DNA from 2 places in the Bombilactobacillus sp. ESL1097 genome. Region 2 is predicted to be linked to the other one. Evidence: predicted binding sites of a transcription regulator. Region 2 holds the regulator's gene; the other holds the start of a gene.
The links. The regulator Rex, encoded in region 2, represses fermentation and respiration genes when NADH is low (regulators of the CRP and FNR family bind a similar motif). The targets are predictions, from matches to a motif close to TTGTGAANTANTTCACAA.
Positions count from the first base shown of each region.

Region 1: a site for Rex is predicted at 5,965-5,982, ahead of AC3B6D_RS00050 (CidA/LrgA family protein). Genes of this name have one in related genera too.

Region 1 covers NZ_JBYLUB010000001.1:2,211-11,581, forward strand. Annotated here, with positions in the region: gene AC3B6D_RS00020 (hypothetical protein) at 123-821, shown strand; gene AC3B6D_RS00025 (hypothetical protein) at 818-994, shown strand; partial or broken gene AC3B6D_RS00030 (adenylosuccinate synthetase) at 1,289-1,861, opposite strand; gene AC3B6D_RS00035 (hypothetical protein) at 1,931-3,079, opposite strand; gene dnaB (replicative DNA helicase) at 3,083-4,459, opposite strand; gene AC3B6D_RS00045 (LrgB family protein) at 4,639-5,367, opposite strand; gene AC3B6D_RS00050 (CidA/LrgA family protein) at 5,367-5,804, opposite strand; gene rplI (50S ribosomal protein L9) at 6,121-6,573, opposite strand; gene AC3B6D_RS00060 (DHH family phosphoesterase) at 6,587-8,620, opposite strand; gene rpsR (30S ribosomal protein S18) at 8,720-8,956, opposite strand; gene ssb (single-stranded DNA-binding protein) at 8,988-9,371, opposite strand, start outside.
Region 2 covers NZ_JBYLUB010000001.1:432,970-442,340, reverse strand. Annotated here, with positions in the region: gene groL (chaperonin GroEL) at 1-752, opposite strand, end outside; gene groES (co-chaperone GroES) at 816-1,100, opposite strand; gene AC3B6D_RS02010 (LTA synthase family protein) at 1,450-3,381, opposite strand; gene manA (mannose-6-phosphate isomerase, class I) at 3,705-4,682, opposite strand; gene AC3B6D_RS02000 (redox-sensing transcriptional repressor Rex) at 4,791-5,420, opposite strand; gene AC3B6D_RS01995 (glycoside hydrolase family 38 N-terminal domain-containing protein) at 5,524-8,148, opposite strand; gene AC3B6D_RS01990 (PTS fructose transporter subunit IIC) at 8,170-9,267, opposite strand; gene AC3B6D_RS01985 (PTS fructose transporter subunit IIB) at 9,290-9,371, opposite strand, start outside.

The sequences.
Region 1 (9,371 bases), 430 kb from region 2:
AAATCTTATTTTTTTCTTTTAAATAAATTGCAGTTGAGTAATAACAAATTTTGGCGTTCATGGTGTGCCCGACTATAATAAGCCTTAGAGAGACTTATTTTTAATTGAGGGGGAGTTTGGCAATGTCAAAATCAAAAATTATCAGTAGTTTCTTATTAATTAGTAGTGTTTGGGGCGTATTCATGGCACAGAAGGGCGAGACAGTCCACGCAAAAGATTATAATTATAAAGTGGTTACTACGACCAGCGGGCCATATACTAATTTATACGATAATCAAGGGCAATTGATTAAACAGCGCTTTGTGCCGGTTAATACTGATTGGCGTGTCGGCAAAATTAAAGCGATGAGTAATCTGTTCTATTATCAAATTGCGGGTAATGAATGGGTCAAGAGTAGTGATGTTTGGGCTAATTTTGAACCAACATCGGGTCGCTTGAAACAGCGTTTGGTTGGAACGATTAAAAATCCGATTAGTGCGACTTATTATGCTGATGGTCAACAAGGCATCAATGATGGGGTCGATCTGGCTTATCAATCAACGTGGAAAATTGGCAAAGTACTTCAGAATGCTCAAGGCCATTTGTTTTATCAAGTTGCGCCCAACTTGTATGTGCGTGATGATGATTTAGCGGTGAATGGCACGCCAGATCATATTGTGCAACAGCCCGATTTTGGAATTAATGGACATCCGGCGCAAAATATGGGATTGATTGGAACCATCAAAAATTCCACAACGAAAATTTATAATGCTCAAGGTTATTTGTACATGGGCGATGGCGTTGATTTTCTAAGCAGTCGACGTGGAAAATTGGTAAAGTGATTAAAAATAATCAAGGACAACTATTTTATCAAGTAGCCCCTAATATGTATGTGGGTGATGATGATATGATGTTAAATCAACCACCTAAAAAAATTATTCAGCAAGCGGATTTTGGTTTAAAGCAGCAACCTGCGATTAATGTTAAAGATAGTACCACTAAGACTGATGCTTAAATTGTCAGGCCGCAGGTTCTTGAGCAAATGAGTAAGCGTTCTTTGCCGCAGCAATGCGATTAATGTTAAAGATAGTACCACTAAGACTGATGCTTAAATTGTCAGGCCGCAGGTTCTTGAGCAAATGAGTAAGCGTTCTTTGCCGCAGTATGTTGATTTAGCGCTCCAAGTGCCAAAAGCAGCAGTTTGCGTCTAGCTACGAATAGTCCTCAAGTTTAAAGTGCAAAACTTCAGTACTGATTCTTGACTATACTCAACTGCTAAGCGCTTTTGTCACAGTAAAGTTTAAAATTTGGCATAATATGAAGCAAAAATATCATCAAAAGACAAAGCTTGCCCTTGATAAACTTGAGTAAATTCTTTATTTTTCAAATCTAAGTTTTGGCGTAACTTGGCAGCAAAAGTATCTTTTTCTAATAAATCAATCATCCGAATGCCAATCCGAGCAGCTTTATCCATATAAGCTGGACCAATTCCACGATTAGTGGTGCCAATTTTGTTGGCACCTTTACTCTTTTCCTGTAATTCATCCATGCGGATGTGATACGGTAAAATAATTTGGGCCCGATTAGAAATATAAAAATGTTCAAAGCTGACATGTTGCTGCTTAAGTCGGGCAATTTCTTCAACCAAGGATTTGGGATTAATCACGACTCCGTTACCAATCATTGTCACTTTATCAGGATACAAAATACCGGAGGGCACTAAGCGCATTTTATAAGCAGTTTGCTCAACTTCCACCGTATGCCCAGCATTATCACCACCTTGATACCGTGCAATCACTTGACTATCGTGACTAAGAAAATCAGTAATTTTACCTTTTCCTTCGTCGCCCCATTGCATTCCAACTACTACAACACCTGTCATAAATGTCATCCCTTTTTACTAAATTCGGTCCAGTAATATTCTATCAATTACGAACATTAATAGCAATGATCAATCTATTAATTCGTCTTTAGTAAAAAATGTATTTAAATATTCCCAAGTTAAGACCGATAATTGTTGATAAGACAAACTTTGACTAGACGTTTTAGTATCCGGTAAATCTTCAAAAACTGCTAAAGTTAACGTTTGCTTATCTAGTGCCTGACAATAAGCTAATTGATCTAACATTTGATCGCGTTGGCGAAAACGAACCATATTTTGCTGTTGCACTAACCTTTGCAAGGCACTTTCCACAAAATCAGCTCCAAATTGCCATTGATCATCTAAAACAGGTTGCACTAAAGTTTTGTGCTGGCGCTGATAATTAAAATATAGAATCAGCATTTGTAAATAATCGCAATTCGGAGAAACAAAATCAATATCCTGCAGGTTAATTAAAGCATAGCCACCAAAACAGCCCAAATGATCTAATAATTTCATGACCAAAAATTGCTGATCTAGTTGCATAATTTGTCCAGCAAAAAATACATCCGCACTTTTGGAACAGTACAACAAAATTAATTGTTGCTGTTGCTGGTAGCGTTGTAAGATTGGCCTTAGTTCCGGATTATTTTTCACCAAAACCGAAGGTGTGTGTTGTAAATGCTGCGTTTGAAACATTGTACTGGCTAATTGTAACTGGGCGCCGACAAATTCCAAGGCAACAACGTGCTCTAAATCAACGGTTAAATTTTGCCCAATTTTAGCAAAATTAAAGGAATCTAGTAGTTGCAAGTGCAATTGTTGTTGCCGAAAGTCCTGTAACTTCACTTGCAAATAACGATTAGAACCTGCCAAAATTACCAAAATAGCTTGTTGCTGACGCTGCAAAAAGTCCAATAATTGCTGAATCAAATTATTTGCAGCAAACTGCGGCACTGCCAGTTCTTTTGCCCAATGTATCTTATTAGTAGCCGTTAAATCAATCCGCCGTTTCAGCCGCTTTAAATCCAATCCTTCCGTGGTTATAGACGCAATGCCACTAATCTTTAATAAGACATAACCATCAAGTAAGCCATAATCATTATAGGTATGCACAATGACCCACTTATGATCTAACGCGGTGACAAAACCAGTATAAATGTCACCCGTTTGGCGAATAAACAGATCGACAATTTGCTGATTTTGTTGTGCTTGTTGCAGTTGTTGTACTTTACTCATGAATTAACCTTCTGTCAGTGGTGAAATTGCAGCAAACTTATTATATGATTTCACAAATAATAACTTCACTGTACCACGCGGACCGGAGCGATTTTTGCCAATGATCACTTCCACTTCACCAGCGTTAGTATCATCACTAGCTTCGCTACCTTCCTCGTCATCAGCACCATCGTTATAATAATCATCACGATACAGGAAGGCGACCACATCCGCATCTTGTTCAATGGAACCAGATTCACGAATATCTGATAAAACCGGTCGCTTATCTTGTCGTTGCTCTACCCCCCGTGATAGTTGTGATAAAGCAATAACTGGTACATGTAATTCTTTCGCTAGTTTTTTTAATTGTCGTGAAATCGTCGAAACTTCTTGCTGCCGATTCTCTTGACCAGTTCCTTCAATTAGCTGTAAATAATCAATAATAATTAAACCAATATTTCCCGTCTCTTTAACCAAGCGGCGACACTTAGCTCGAATTTCTGCCATCTTAATTCCTGGAGTATCGTCAATATAAATATCGGTTTTGGACAAAATACCCATGGCCACAATTAAATTTTGCCATTCGTCATCGTTCAAAGTTCCGGTGCGCAAATGATTTGCATCAATGCTCCCTTGAGCACATAATAATCGGCTAGCTAATTGGTCAGCTCCCATTTCCAAACTAAAAATGGCCACCGTTTGCTGACTATGAACTGCCACATTTTCCGCGACGTTGAGTGCAAAAGCCGTTTTGCCGACGCCAGGACGGGCAGCCAAAATAGTTAATTCATCAGCATGTAAACCAGCAGTCATACTATCTAATTCACTGTATCCGGTAGCTAACCCCGTCACTTGTGAATCTTCTTGAGCTAACTGGTCAATATTTTCAATCGTATCATTTAAAACATCGGCTAATTTTTTAAAGCCGTTATTATTCTGGCTTTCGCCGACTTCCATAATAGCTCGCTCGGCATTGTCCAAGACGTTCGCCACATCAGTATCTTGCTCATCAAAACTTTGGGCCACAATATCAGTTGCCGTATTAATCAACTGCCGTAATACGGCTTTATCAGCCACAATTTTGGCATAATAAACAATATTGGCGGCGGTGGGGACGGTTGTTGCCAAATCCCCTAAATAATTAACGCCGCCAATATCTGCTAACTGATTTTTAGCTTCAAGTTGATTTTTAACAGTCACGACATCAATTGCCTGGTCTGCTTCATTTAATTCCAACATGACAGCAAAAATTAACTGATGCGCATGATAATAGAAAGACTCAGTCGTCAAATATTCAGCCGCATCAACAATTTTTTCTGGACGTAATAGAATCGATCCTAGGACTGATTGTTCAGCCTCTTTATTATTAGGTGGAATTCTCTGCATTGTTGTATCGTTCATGAATTAACCTCATATCTAGTTACAATTTTACCACGGATAATATAGGGATAATATATGTTTTAAAATATTCAAAATAACATTAAATACCATCGAAAGTAAACAAAAAAACCTTTCCTAGTTACCAACGTTTAAATTAACTAACTAGAAAAGGTTTTATCATTTAAATTATAAACTAGTGTTTACAGATGCATCATTTGTGCAAACAGTGGCACTGCAATATTATCAACAATACCAATGATAACAACCGAAACAGCGGCCATCGCACCTTGAACAGAACCTAATTTCAAGGCAAAAGCAGAACCAACGGTATGTCCAGCAGTACCCATACCTAAACCAGCACCGATGGGGTCGCTTTCCAATCTGAACCACTTAACTAACCATTTACCTAAAGCATAAATGATAACGGCGTTCAGGATACATGCCATCGCAGTAACAGCAGTGTTGCCACCAATAGCTGTTGACAATGGTAAAGCAATCGCAGTCGTAGCTGATTGACTCATCATGGAAGCTGTGCCGACCCGACTGAGTCCCAAGAGTTTGGAAATTCCCAAAATAACAAATAAGGAAATAAAGGTACCAATTAACAAACTCAATAAAATAACTAGCCAATTCTTCTTAAACACATCATTACGTTTATAAAGCGGAATTGCAAAAGCAATTGTGGCAGGTGTTAAGAACCAGAAGATTAGATCCCCACCAGGCTTATAGAATTTCGTATAAGCTGCTGCAGTCGTCATTCCCATGCCTTTTCCTAACAAGAAAATTAGAAAAATTCCCAAAACCATCGCTACAAACAACGGTTGAAATAAGAAAAAGCCATGAGTCAAATTAAATAAGTATTGCCCAATTTCAAAAACTCCCAATGAAAGTAAGATACCAAATAAGGGATTCGATAATAACTCTGCCATCATTTGTTCTCTCCTCCTACTTGTTCTTGTGTATCTGTATCAGTATGTTTGATCTTTTTACTGATCCATAATAACAATCTTGTTGTATAAGCCGTTACTACCAACAAAACGATTGTTGATAAAATAATGACGATAACTAATTGGACACCTTCATTTGCCATAATGTTCAAATTAGCAGCTAGAGAAATTCCGGATGGTACAAACAAAAAGGCAATTAAACCAATCATGGCACTTCCAAAGGAATCAACCCACTCTAATTTGATAATATGACAAGTCAATAATAAATATAACAAAATCAAGCCAATAACCGGCGTTGGTACAGGGAATGATTTTGGCATCATATTAGAAATCCACTGTGATACAAACAAAATTGCTGCATAAATTAACATTTGAATCAATAATGGTGCAGCTTTTGGCTTCTTATCTTCTGGTTTCATTTTCACATCACCTATTCTTAAAATTTATCGCACTTATTGTCTAAGAGACCTAAACAATAAATTGGTTCCATCATCACTTTCTTTCTCCCAAAATCGATAAAATTTTAGTTTAATCAAAACTAAAAACTATCTACATATGGTTTATAACGTTTTCACGAATTTGTCAAGTATTTCACAAGATAATTGCTTCACAATCTGCAAGCCCTTACATCTTTGAGCTATTAAAAAAACTAGAATTCACAAGAACCTAGTTTCTTTATAATTTTTCTCAAAAAATTCTGCAACTAATACTGTAATTTACATTACAACAATAATATTACTTTTCACTGACATGCACCCGTATGGAAGCTTCAATCCCTGGATACAATTTCACTGGTACATTCATATAACCTAAAACTTTAATCGGCTCGGCCAATTCAATTTTGCGCTTATCAATTTCAATTTGGTACTGTTGTTTTAAAGCTTGCGCAATTTGTTTACTGGGAATTGACCCAAATAACCGACCATCACTGCCGGCTTTCGATTGTAGTTCAACCACCGTTTCATCTTTTTCTAAAACGGTCTTAATCATTTGAGCACTAGCTTGTTCTTCATCTTTTTCTCGTTGTTCAGCTTGCTTTTTACCATTCAATTCACTGATGGCCTTAGCAGTGGCGACTTGAGCTTTACCGTTTTTAATTAAGAAGTTGCGCGCGTAGCCATCAGCGACTTCTTTGACTTCGCCACGTCGACCCTTACCGCGAACATCTTGTGTGAAAATTACACGCATCTTTTCATGCCTCCTAGTTATTGTCTGCTTGCTTAGGTTTATCTTCTACTTTTTGTTGGATAATTGCAATCAATTCTTTCTTAGCCTGAGCAATTGTATAATCAGCTAATTGCGTTGCCGCATTGGATAAATGACCGCCACCACCCATTTCTTCCATAATGACTTGCACATTAAAGTCACCTAAGCTTCGCGCTGAAATTGCTACTTTGGCATCGGACCTTTTGGTAATCACAAATGAAGCATCAATTTTTGATAAGGTCAATAAAGTATCGGCTGCCTGTGCCGCAATCACGGAATCATAAACTTGATCTTCTTCACCCGTGCAAATGGCAATTTGTGGCGTCACCATTTGTACGGTATCAATTAAATGGTTCCTTTGGATATAGGATGACACATTTTCTTTCAGTAAATTTTGCATTTTCGTGCTGTCAGCCCCTACTGAGCGTAAATAACTGGCCGCATCAAACGTCCGTGTTCCTGAACGTAAAGAAAAGGAATGTGTATCGACAAAAATGCCAGCTAGCATGGCCGTCGCTTCTAGTTTAGATAAAGACTGTTGGCTTTGTGGTTGGTATTCAATCATTTCAGTTACCAATTCACTAGCCGAGGAAGCATAAGGCTCAATGTAGGCCAGTAATGGATTAGCAGGAAATTCTTCACCACGCCGATGATGATCAATCACTACCGTTTGATCGGCTAACTTCGCCGCCAATTCTGGGCTAGCGGAACGTGATGGTTTGGATAAGTCGACCATAATCAACATACTTTGCGCATTAGCTTGATCTAACGCCTGTTGCGGCGTAATTAAATCATTTGATAAATGCTGGTCTTGCTCAATCCATTGCAATAAACGTGCAACATCTGTGTGCGCTCCGTTAGCATCAATCACAATTTTACAAGTTTTATTATTCATTTGTGCAATTCGATGAATGCCTAAACAGGCACCTAAAGAATCCATATCAGGTTGTTGGTGCCCCATCACATAAATAACATCAACTTGGTTAAATAACTCTCTTAAGGCTTGGCTAATCATCCGTGCCCGGACACGCGTCCTTTTTTCCATCGGATTGGTGTTGCCGCCATAAAAGCGTGCCGGTTCGTCCGCCTCACGTACAACTGCTTGATCGCCACCTCGACCCAAGGCCAAATCAATATTTTTTTGCGCATCTAACGCTAGTTGGGCCAAGTTATCTTTACCATAGGCAAAGCCAATACTTAAAGTTAACGGCACATTTTGCTGCGAAGTAGTCTTACGAATTTGATCTAAAATTGAAAAACTATTAGCTTCCAGGGCCTTTAGCGCATTCACATAGCCCACCACAATAAAACGGTCACTGGCCACGCGTTTTAAATACATTTCATTTTGATTAGCCCAATCAGTTAATTGATTAGTTAAATAACTATTCAAATCTGAGCGATCCCGATCAGCCATGGTTTGCACAAGCTCATCATAATTATCAATAAAAACTTGCCCAATCGAAATTTTTTCATCTTCATACTTTTGCTTAATAGCTACATACTGCGTAACATCCAAAAAATAAATTACGCGAAAATTTGGTTGCACAAAAGTTTGAAATTGAGTTTGACCAATAGTTAATAACGTCGCAGCTTGTTGCTGCTGTTCATTTTTTTCGACCAGTTGAATTAATTCTGGATTAACTTGATTTAAACTACGTCCTAGTAAATCCTTATCAACAAAATGGCGCTGTAAATTAGGATTCACCCATTCAATCGTGCGCTGTTTGTCGTTATCATACAGTAACATCCCAATGGGAATATTAATCAAAGCTTCTTGTTTGCCCCGATTTTCACGAAATGATAAATCGTATAGATATTTATTAGTTTGCACCACAAACTTGCGTAATAAATAAGAACCAATGGCGACAATTAACGTAAAAATAATAAAGACCAATAAACCTAAAACTGGACTAATTCCAAAAATTAAACTAACTAAAATTAAAGCCAAAACCACTACGACAATTAACCCCCAACGTAGTGGCTGACTAATAGCTAATAAACTATTCTTAGCTACGCTCTTTTTTTTCATACTTACCCTCTTGTAACTAGAATTTAGCTATATTTTAACATACTGTTTACATTAAAAAAGAAGCCTACCTTGAGTAGACTTCTTTGGGATTGAAGCTTATTAATCTTCAGCAACAAATGGTAATAAGCCCATTACTCGTGCACGTTTAATCGCAATTGTTAAACGGCGTTGATTCTTGGCGCTTGTTCCCGTTACTCGACGAGGTAAAATCTTGCCTCGTTCCGAAATAAAACGTTTCAGCAAATCTGTATCTTTGTAATCAATATATTCAATATGGTTAGCGGCAATAAAGTCAACCTTCCGGCGACGACGGCCACCACGACGTTGTTGTGCCATGTTGAACGCTCCTTTCAATTATTCACAAAATTTAAAACGGTAAATCATCATCTGAAATATCAATCGACTGCGTATTATCCGCAAATGGATCTTCATCCATTGATGGAGCAGAATTATTGGCAGCTCTATTATTGGAATTATTAAAATTATTATTAGAGTTGCTTGGTCCAGGAGTCGTATTATTTTCAACCGTTTGATTTTGATTTCCATTATTGTGGTTCGCCGATTTCGGTTCTAGCAGTGCAAAATTCTCCACTACAACTTCGGTCACGTAAACCCGCTGTCCTTGTTGATTCTCATAATTGCGAGTTTGAATGCGCCCATCAATACCAACTAATGAGCCCTTATGCGTAAAATTAGCAAAATTTTCCGCTGATTTACGCCAAATCACACAATTAATAAAATCAGCTTCCCG
Region 2 (9,371 bases):
TCATCAGCAATAATCAATAAAGCTTTGCCTTGTTGCACGATTGATTGTAATAATGGCAAAATATCTTGAATGTTGGAAATCTTCTTGTCAGTAATTAAAATGTATGGATTATCTAAATCGGCTTCCATTTTATCGTTATCAGTTACCATGTATTGTGATAAGTAACCACGATCAAATTGCATACCTTCAACAACATCAGAAGTTGTTTCAATACCCTTTGATTCTTCAATGGTAATTACACCATCATGGCCAACTTTTTCCATCGCATCGGCAATTAATTCACCAACTTGTTGATTGGAAGAAGAAACTGCGGCAACTTGAGCAATTTGATCACGGCCACTAACTTCGTGAGAAATCTTCCGCAATTCATCAACAGCAGTAGCAGTAGCCTTCTCAATTCCCGTCCGAATACCAACAGGGTTCGCACCAGCAGTTACATTCTTCATGCCTTCTTGAATAATTGCTTGAGCTAAAACTGTCGCAGTGGTTGTACCGTCACCGGCAATATCATTAGTCTTTGAAGCAACTTCAGAAACTAATTTAGCACCCATATTTTCAAAATGATCTTCTAATTCAATATCTTTGGCAATAGTTACACCATCGTTGGTAATATTTGGAGAACCATAGGATTGTTCCAAAACAACGTTACGACCTTTAGGTCCAATTGTTGTTTTTACTGTATCTGCTAATTTATTAACGCCTTCAAGCATCTTAGCCCGTGCGTCTTCTGAAAATTTAATTTCTTTTGTCATTTTTCAGCCACCTCAATTATTATTTAATACTTTATGTTCTTAATTTCTAATTAATTACAAAAATTAGTCAACAATTGCCATGACATCTTTTTCATGCATTACGAGATATTTTTGGCCGTCATACTTAACTTCTGAACCAGCGTATTTATCAAATAAGACTTTATCGCCTTTTTGAATGCTTAATTCAATTGTTTTACCTTCTGGTGTCCGTTCACCGGCGCCAACAGCAATAACTTCACCAACTTGTGGCTTTTCTTTAGCATTATTGGCTAGAACAATTCCACCAACTGTTTGTTCCTTTTCTTCATCAACTTGTACCAGAATACGATCACCTAATGGCTTTAACAAAGTAATCCCTCCAAATAAAAACATTTTTAGCACTCTTAGCACTCATCTTTATATAGTGCTAATACAAGTTCTATAATAACATGTTCCTTTCCAGATGCAAGTATTTCCGTTTAAAAATATTCGGAAAACTTACTTTTTTACAGTAGCACAGATCGCTTTGAAAGCACATTAATTGGCTCAAAATCTAGTAATCTTCCTTTACTTTTTTTAATCAAAAAGTCGCCCGTAATGGACGACTCACTTGATTTATCAAATTTGGAGCATAAATAGCTTTCAAGCCACGTATGCAATTATTAGATAATTAATTTTGCAAAATAGTTTTCAAATTGTTGACCCGATTCAGCTATGACTAGCGGGGAATTTGAAACATACCATCCTTTTTAGCGTAAGCTTTACCATAAGTCATATCATATTCTAATAACCGATAATCTTTATAAACTCGTGATTGATCCCACTTAGCATTTTTAGGGCCGTGAACATTTTTAGCAGTTAACGCATACGTATCGTTGCTTACTTTGGTTCGATTCTGTTGGCCCGTACCAGAAATTTGTAGTGGTTTGGTCAAAACTGGAACTTGCTGTTGTAATTGTTCCAATAATTGATAAAACGGAGTTTGCGGATAGTTAAGTTGTTGCAATAACTGTAAGGACATATAGTTGGGTGAGAAGTAATTATAATGATGCGTCTGTAAAGGAAAATTAGCCGCCATCACAAACGGCGTTGCATGAGAATACAAGGTATTCTGATTGAAGAGATCATCATAAATACCATCACCAGGATAATGATCGCCATACATGACAATTAACGTTTTTTGCTTAGCGTGTTGATAATGTTGCACTAATTGCTTAAACGCTTGATCCGAATCGTGAACTTCTTGAAGATAAGCTTCTAATTTTTTAGTCTTATCAGCATCTCCGGCTACTTTATTCTGGAGTTGATAAGAACTTTTGGGACCTATTTCTGCTTGATAAGGCATATGGTTTTGCATCGTCAACATCAAACTAAATTGGCGACTAGACTTTTTTTGTTGTGCATAAAAGTTCGGATAGGCGGAGGCATCTGTATCATACAAACCATGTGGTGACTTCTTTAAATGCTGTAATTTCGATTGATCTTGGAATTTATGGATACCGATCGCTGGATAAGCTTGATTTCTACGATACATAGTGCCGGCATAAGGATGGTAGGCCTGTGAATTATAGCCAGCATCATTTAAATAATGCATGACACTCGGAAAATATTTTTTATTAGGTAAAATATCCTGATAGGGCGTATTGTTTAAAAAGTAATTGGAGAAACCTGTATTGGCTTCAAATTCAATATTAGCCGTACCCCCACCAAAACCAGGAGACACCATATAGCCCCCAGCTTGTTGGACCGTTGGATTCGTAATCATCTTAGAAATATAAGGCATCGGATTTTTATTGCCAACAAGGGGATACCATTTCTGTGTCCGTAAAGGATTGGTTAAAGATTCATTTAAAATATAAATAATGTTAACTTTCCCAACTTTTTTCCCTTGATTGGCTTTAACCAAACCTTTTTGATAACGTTTAGTAATTTGCTTCATAGTCGCCGCGCTATAATTAGCAGGCTTAATCATTGGCGTAGAATGGGCATTAAAGACAAAACCAATTAAAGTACCCCGATTACGATAATTGGCCAATTGTGAACGATCAACATTAGTAATATTATGCTTCGCCAATTGTTTAGAAGCAAAAGAGCGCGTATTTCCTGCTTGTGAGAACAAGCTTAAAGCTATTATTGCTAACACCAAAAAGCCAATTCTCAACGGCCACAGCACCCGATGATTTTTTAACCACAAGCCTTTGGTAACTTTGTGTAACAGGTAGGCCGCTACAAGTAGTAATACAATGCCAATGGCTAAAAGTAATAATGATTGCCAACTGACCATTTTAATTAAACCACCAGCTTGACCAGCCATGTTTAAATCATTAGGTAACAATGGTTCAGAACGTGAAATAATTTTATTAAAGTCCACATATAAAATAATACTAAAAATAATGACGCTCAGGGATATTCCCCACCAATAATCACCTAACAGCGCAATTAGCATCGTTATAATAACTACTAGGCAAAACCAGTTGATTCGCGTGACGACAGGATTATTCTTAATTTCCCAGAACATCTCATGATAGCCGTGTGTCAAACTACCGGTTAAAGCTAGTTGAAATTCAAAATAAAATCCGTAAGCAATTAAACACACTAAAAGTACTTGCAGTAAAAAATACATAAAGCGTTTGACAGTTAGATTATGCACAATAAATCCTCTTTCGACTTAAATTAATACAGTTTTAAATTTTAGCACAATCTAATTTAGATAGGTATATTACTAGCATAATTTGCCGATAAGTCAAAAGCAGTTAAAATGCGGTATTACAAAAAATATTAAATTAAATATTTAAAAATGAGGTTGTAACTAGCAGCTAAATTGCTTTTGTCACAACCTCATATTAAGTATTAAAAAGTCGGAACAAAAAAATTTCGTAAATCAAACAAACCTTCTCCGCTGATAGTGACTTCAAAAGTCAAAAATCTGTGTTTAACTTCTCAAAACTTTTTGTCCCGACTCTTTTTTGAATATTAATCGACCTTGTCAATTGCTTCGGAAGCAATTATTTGAAGATTTTCCCCTTGAAATTGCCAAGCAGTAATTGGCGCCGGAATAATAAAGTGATCACCTAACTGTAACTCGTAGGTTTTCCCAGCAATCACTAGCTGTCCCGTTCCGGAAATCACGGAACATAAGGTGTAAGCACCCAACTGATGTTGCAAACTTAAAGCATCATTTTGCACTTGTAAGCCCCACACTGCAAAGTATGGCGAAACAGGTGGTTTCACATAAGTGGTGATGGAACTAGCACCAAATTGCTGGACCGCTTGATTAAGTTTTGGTGTTTGGAAAGGAACAGTAATCGTATCTAGAGCCTGTTTTAAATGCAGTTGGCGTTTTTGACCGGTAGCTTGTTCAATACGATCATAATCATACAAACGATAAGTAGTATCACTACTTTGTTGTGTTTCTAAGGCAATAATTCCTTGATTTAACGCATGAACACACCCACTAGGCACAAAAACAAAATCTCCTGTTTTGACTGGCATTTTTTTGAGCAAATGTTCCCAGTCTCCCGAGTCAATCAGTGCTTGTAATTCTGCCTTAGTTTGCGCATTATGTCCATAAATCAAATAGGCACCAGGCTGGGCATCAATAATATACCAACACTCCGTTTTGCCTAGCTCACCTTCATGTGCTTTGGCATAAGCATTATCTGGATGCACCTGAACTGATAAACTAGCTTCCGCATCTAAAATCTTAGTCAATAAAGGGAAAACTTTTCCTTGCGGGTAACCAAACAGCTCTGGTTGTTTTTGCCATAGTTGGGCTAAATCTTGCCCAGCAAAAGGTCCATTTTTAACAGTTGATAAACCATGAGGATGAGCAGAGATGGCCCAACATTCTCCCACTTGACCATCAGGTATGCGATAACCAAAACGTTCTTGTAGCTTACGCCCACCCCAAATTTTTTTTTGGAAAGCGGGTTGTAAAAACAATGGTTCCATCTAATACCTCCTAATAAAAGCAGCCGTAATCAACCAAAATTACTACTAACTTACCGCAAAATTCTCGCCTTACAAGCTAAACGGTGAATCAAAAGTTAAACATTTAGTTTAACTATAGTTATCTAAGAAATAAATTAATGTTTGTAATTCATTCGCTAAATCAACATTGTGTACGCGCACAGAATTAGGAGTTGCCAATCTTAACGGCGTAAAGTTCAAAATGCCCTTGACGTTGGCTGCTACCAGTTCATCAGCGACCTTTTGTGCACTGATGACTGGTACTGACAAAATCACAACATCAATCTGTTCATCTGCTAAACGTTGTTCTAAAGAATCGACATCATAAACTTGCACACCATTGACAGTTTGACCGATTAATTCCGGATTCTGATCAAAAGCGGCTGTAATCTTAATATTGTTCGTCTGTGAAAAATTATAGTTTAATAATGCACTACCTAAGTTACCTACTCCGACCAACGCTACTTTCGTCGTTTGACTTTGGTTAAGTAACTTTTTAAAAAATTCCAGCATTGGTTCAACTTCGTAGCCGTAACCCCGCTTACCTAAAGAACCAAAGTAAGAAAAATCACGCCGAATCGTCGCACTATCCACTTGAACAGCTTTAGCTAATTCTGTTGAGGAAATCTTTTTAGTATTGGAATCATTTAAAAATTGAAAGTAACGATGATACAACGGTAAGCGCTTAATAGTAGCATTTGGTATTTTGTATTTTGTCATGGTTAATATCCCCTTGTGAACAAGTATAATTGATACTTTCAGTATCTACCTTTTAATATCACAATGTCAAGTAAATAAAATCACAAAGTTATTACCTTGAAAATTAACCATTAATTTTGATAAAAGTTGCCATCTCATACGGTGCCAGTTGTTGCGCGTCTGCTTGTAAAGACTGAACTTCTTCTAACGCATTGGTTCGTTGAAAACCCGCCGCTAAGAATTCCGTTAAAGCAACCGTTTTATTCGCTTGATTACTCAATCTAACCACAATCGCATTCTGAATTGTATAAGCACAGTAGAGAGCCGTAATCGTTACATCCGGATCCAACCGTAAGAAAGTCGCTTGGCGTGGTAACTGAGGTAATGATTTATCAAATTCAACATCCCAAATTTTATTGTCTAACCGATTGACAAATAAATTCAGTTTTTGTAACTGGTAATTAACATTGGGGGCCAACCAATTTTCAGCAGTCCGTGCTAACTGATTCTCGTCTAAGTCCGCAACTGCCACTAATCCAAACGCAAAATGATTTAAGCCGATTTCTTCAGCTAGTGGTGTTGGCGTCATCTGATGACCGACACTAGTAGTGTCGCCCGAAGCTCGCCCGGGACGCCACAATAAATTGGGTTTTCCTAATTGACCCGTAGTGGCTAGTAAAGTGACGGCAAAGCTTTGATTCAATAATTCGTATTCTTTCATGCCGCCACTTAACAAAAACAAACCTTGCTTGGGCTCATACATGCCCACAACTTTATCAAAGTTGTAAAGATTGACCGGTTTTTCAACAAACTCGTCTTGCCAATTATCCGCAATAGGCAAATTAGTAGTGGTTCGAAAACCGCCTTGAATTTGCGCCCACGCCTGTGAACTTTTGATACCCGTGTTAATCTTTAATCTCAAGCGATGATCTAAAGCTTGGTTGTCAATAATTAATTGACCATCTAACACCGAAGAACTTGTTGCTAAACTTAAAATAATTTTGAAGTTCACGTCAATTAATTGCGGATGGTCCTTTTGCCTTTCAGCTAAAGATTTAGGTAACTGCCAAGTACCTTGAACCGTCATAGTTTGTAAATTAGGAGCAGTCTGCACTTGACATTGTCCAGTTAACGGCAAGCTGACTTCTTGTTCCTGCGGTAAAGGCGAATAATCATACGTATCACCATCATTACCCGAATCTAAAATTTCTAACAGCTGTGGATAAACGTGACCTTGCGTTTGAGCAGTAAAGCTTGTTCCTGTGTATTGAACTTGCCACTTTTGATTGTTAATGGACACAGATGAACTATCTTCTAAAGTTGCTAGCTCCGTTGGAGCTACTTGATAAGAAACCACCTGATAGCCTAATCCCTCGTAGTGCATCTTTAACCGAACTGTCAATCGATAATAGCCCGGTTCATCTTTAAATTCAAAACCTTTGGCGGTTTGTTGCATAATGTGCTCACGCTTAGGGACATAAGTTGCACGAACTAGAACAGCCTGATATTGCTCAGCAAATTTCACTTTTTTATTAGTCGTTAAAAATTCTACTTCTTGATAACCATCAAATACCCGTGGTGAAGTATTAAATAGTAACAATTGATTACTATCCAGATTTAAACGTTGTGCTAAGCGCTTCTTAATATAATTTTCAATTCCGGCAGCGATTTCGAAACCTTCTTTGAAACGTTGCTGAACATCAACAGCAACATTATCCGTGATACTACCGCCTAATGTATCATGCGGTTGACACTTTAATAACTTTTTCCAAAGTTTTAAAACTAATCCGTTGGACACTTTGATTCCACAAGCTTGGGCAATAACCAGCATCGGTTCAACTCGGCGTAAAATTTGTTGTTCTAACTTGAAATTTTGACGTTTAAGCTGCGAGCGCACTGACCCAATCGTCCGATGCACCCGTGAATAGGTAGGATAACGTAATTCGCCTTGATACTGAGGCAAATCTTGGTGGCGCAATTGTTGCATAAATTGGGGATAACTGCTCAACACTATTTGGTGTTTACTATATTGATTTAATTGTTGAATTACCTGGGAAATATTATGAATAATATTCATCTGATCAATCCCCGAAGGAATTAAAACGGGATCATTATGACCATGTTTAGCTTCTAGGTCAATCCCTGGGTCTAATCTTTGCTCGACAAACTCTTGTAAATGCTGCTTCGAATTTAAATCAATTTGCCCCGTATAATAACCTAAGGGAAAGTTAGCTGCATAAACTTGGTTATTTCCCAAGCCCTGCCACTTAAAGTAAACTGAATCGACTTGTCGAGCAAAATTAGTACCCCGCCAACATATAAAATCTTGAATGCCGACTTGATTTAATAGCATCGGTAATTGTGCATTAAAACCAAAGGTATCCGGTAAATAGCCAATCATCATGGCCTGCCCAAAGAGTTGGCGACTGCCGATAATGCCAATCACTAAATTACGAATAATGGATTCACTATCTGGTATTAACGCGTCTGTTTGGGTATACCAAGGACCAATAAATAATTGCTTGCGCGAAACCAATTGCTTAATTCTCTGTCGATCTTCTGGATGAATCGTTAAATATTCCTCCACAATCGATAATTGCCCATCGAAAGTAAAGTTAGCCTCTGGATGTTGCTCTAACTCTGTTAAAACCTCACCGAATAATTGATCACTGAGAACCTGAGCATCTTGAGTTGTAAAATACCATTCGCGATCCCAATGAGTATGATTAACAAAATGTGCCGTTACCATATATTATTTACTCCCATATTTTTATTCAAATTCAATCTCAATATCTTCTTCGTCTGCTTCACCATCAACATCTGGCGTATCATTTTGGTTAAAATCAACGGCTAACGGCGCCAATATTCCAATAATCAAAGCACAAGCAAAGAGTCCAATTAGATATGCCCACCAGTTAGTTACTGTTACTGCACCATAAATACCACCAACTGGTGGAATCTTAGCTTGAGCACCTAATAAAATCGCAAGTGCGGGGCCCACTGCTCCAGCAAGCATATTAATGGGAATCAATTTTAACGGACTAACTAACGTAAACGGAATGGCCCCTTCAGTAATACCAATAAAACCCATGAACCAATCACTACGTCCAGCATCCAATAATTCATTAGAAAAACGTTTTTTATAAAACAAAGTAGCAAACGCATAGCCTAAGGGAATACCAGCAATAGCAATATTTACAATCATTGCCGGAGTATAAACTTTTTCTGCCAATAGCACATTACCAGCCATCCAAGCCGCTTTATTAATTGGACCACCTAAATCAGATCCAATCATCGCTCCCATAATGATCGCTAGAGTCATCGCGCTGACCCCGCTGTTACTCATTGCTTTAATCCAAGCGACTAAAGAACTATTAATCCAAGCCAATGGTTGCTTCAATAAGACACCCATTAATAACGCCACGACCATGGTCGATAAAAGTGGTACTACTACTAATGGCATAATGGATTCATATTTAGCACTGACATGGATCTTGTCATGGCACCATTTAGCAGTATAACCTGCTGCAAAACCAGCAACCAATGCTCCTAAAAATCCCATGTTGGAGCTAGAAGCTAAGGAACCACCAATAAAACCGGCAGCTAAAGCTGGCTTATCACCAATGGCATAAGCAATATAACCCGCCAAGACAAGATTAACTAAGCCGACACCAATCCAACCAACAGCCTCAATTTGACCCATGTAAAACCAAAAACCCGTTTTATAATGATCAAAACTTGTAATGCCAAATAATAAACCAATTAATTTAGGCACAGCCACGACTAGCGAACCACCAATAACTACGGGTAACATGTAAGAAATCCCCGACATTAAGTAGCCTTTCCACTGTGATAATAACTTTTTCATAATTTTCACCTCTGAAGCGTCACTAAGCTTTTTTCTGAGCCACTGCTTTCATCACTTTGTTAATTACTGCCTTCGGTTTTTTAATGCACATATTGATATCCACG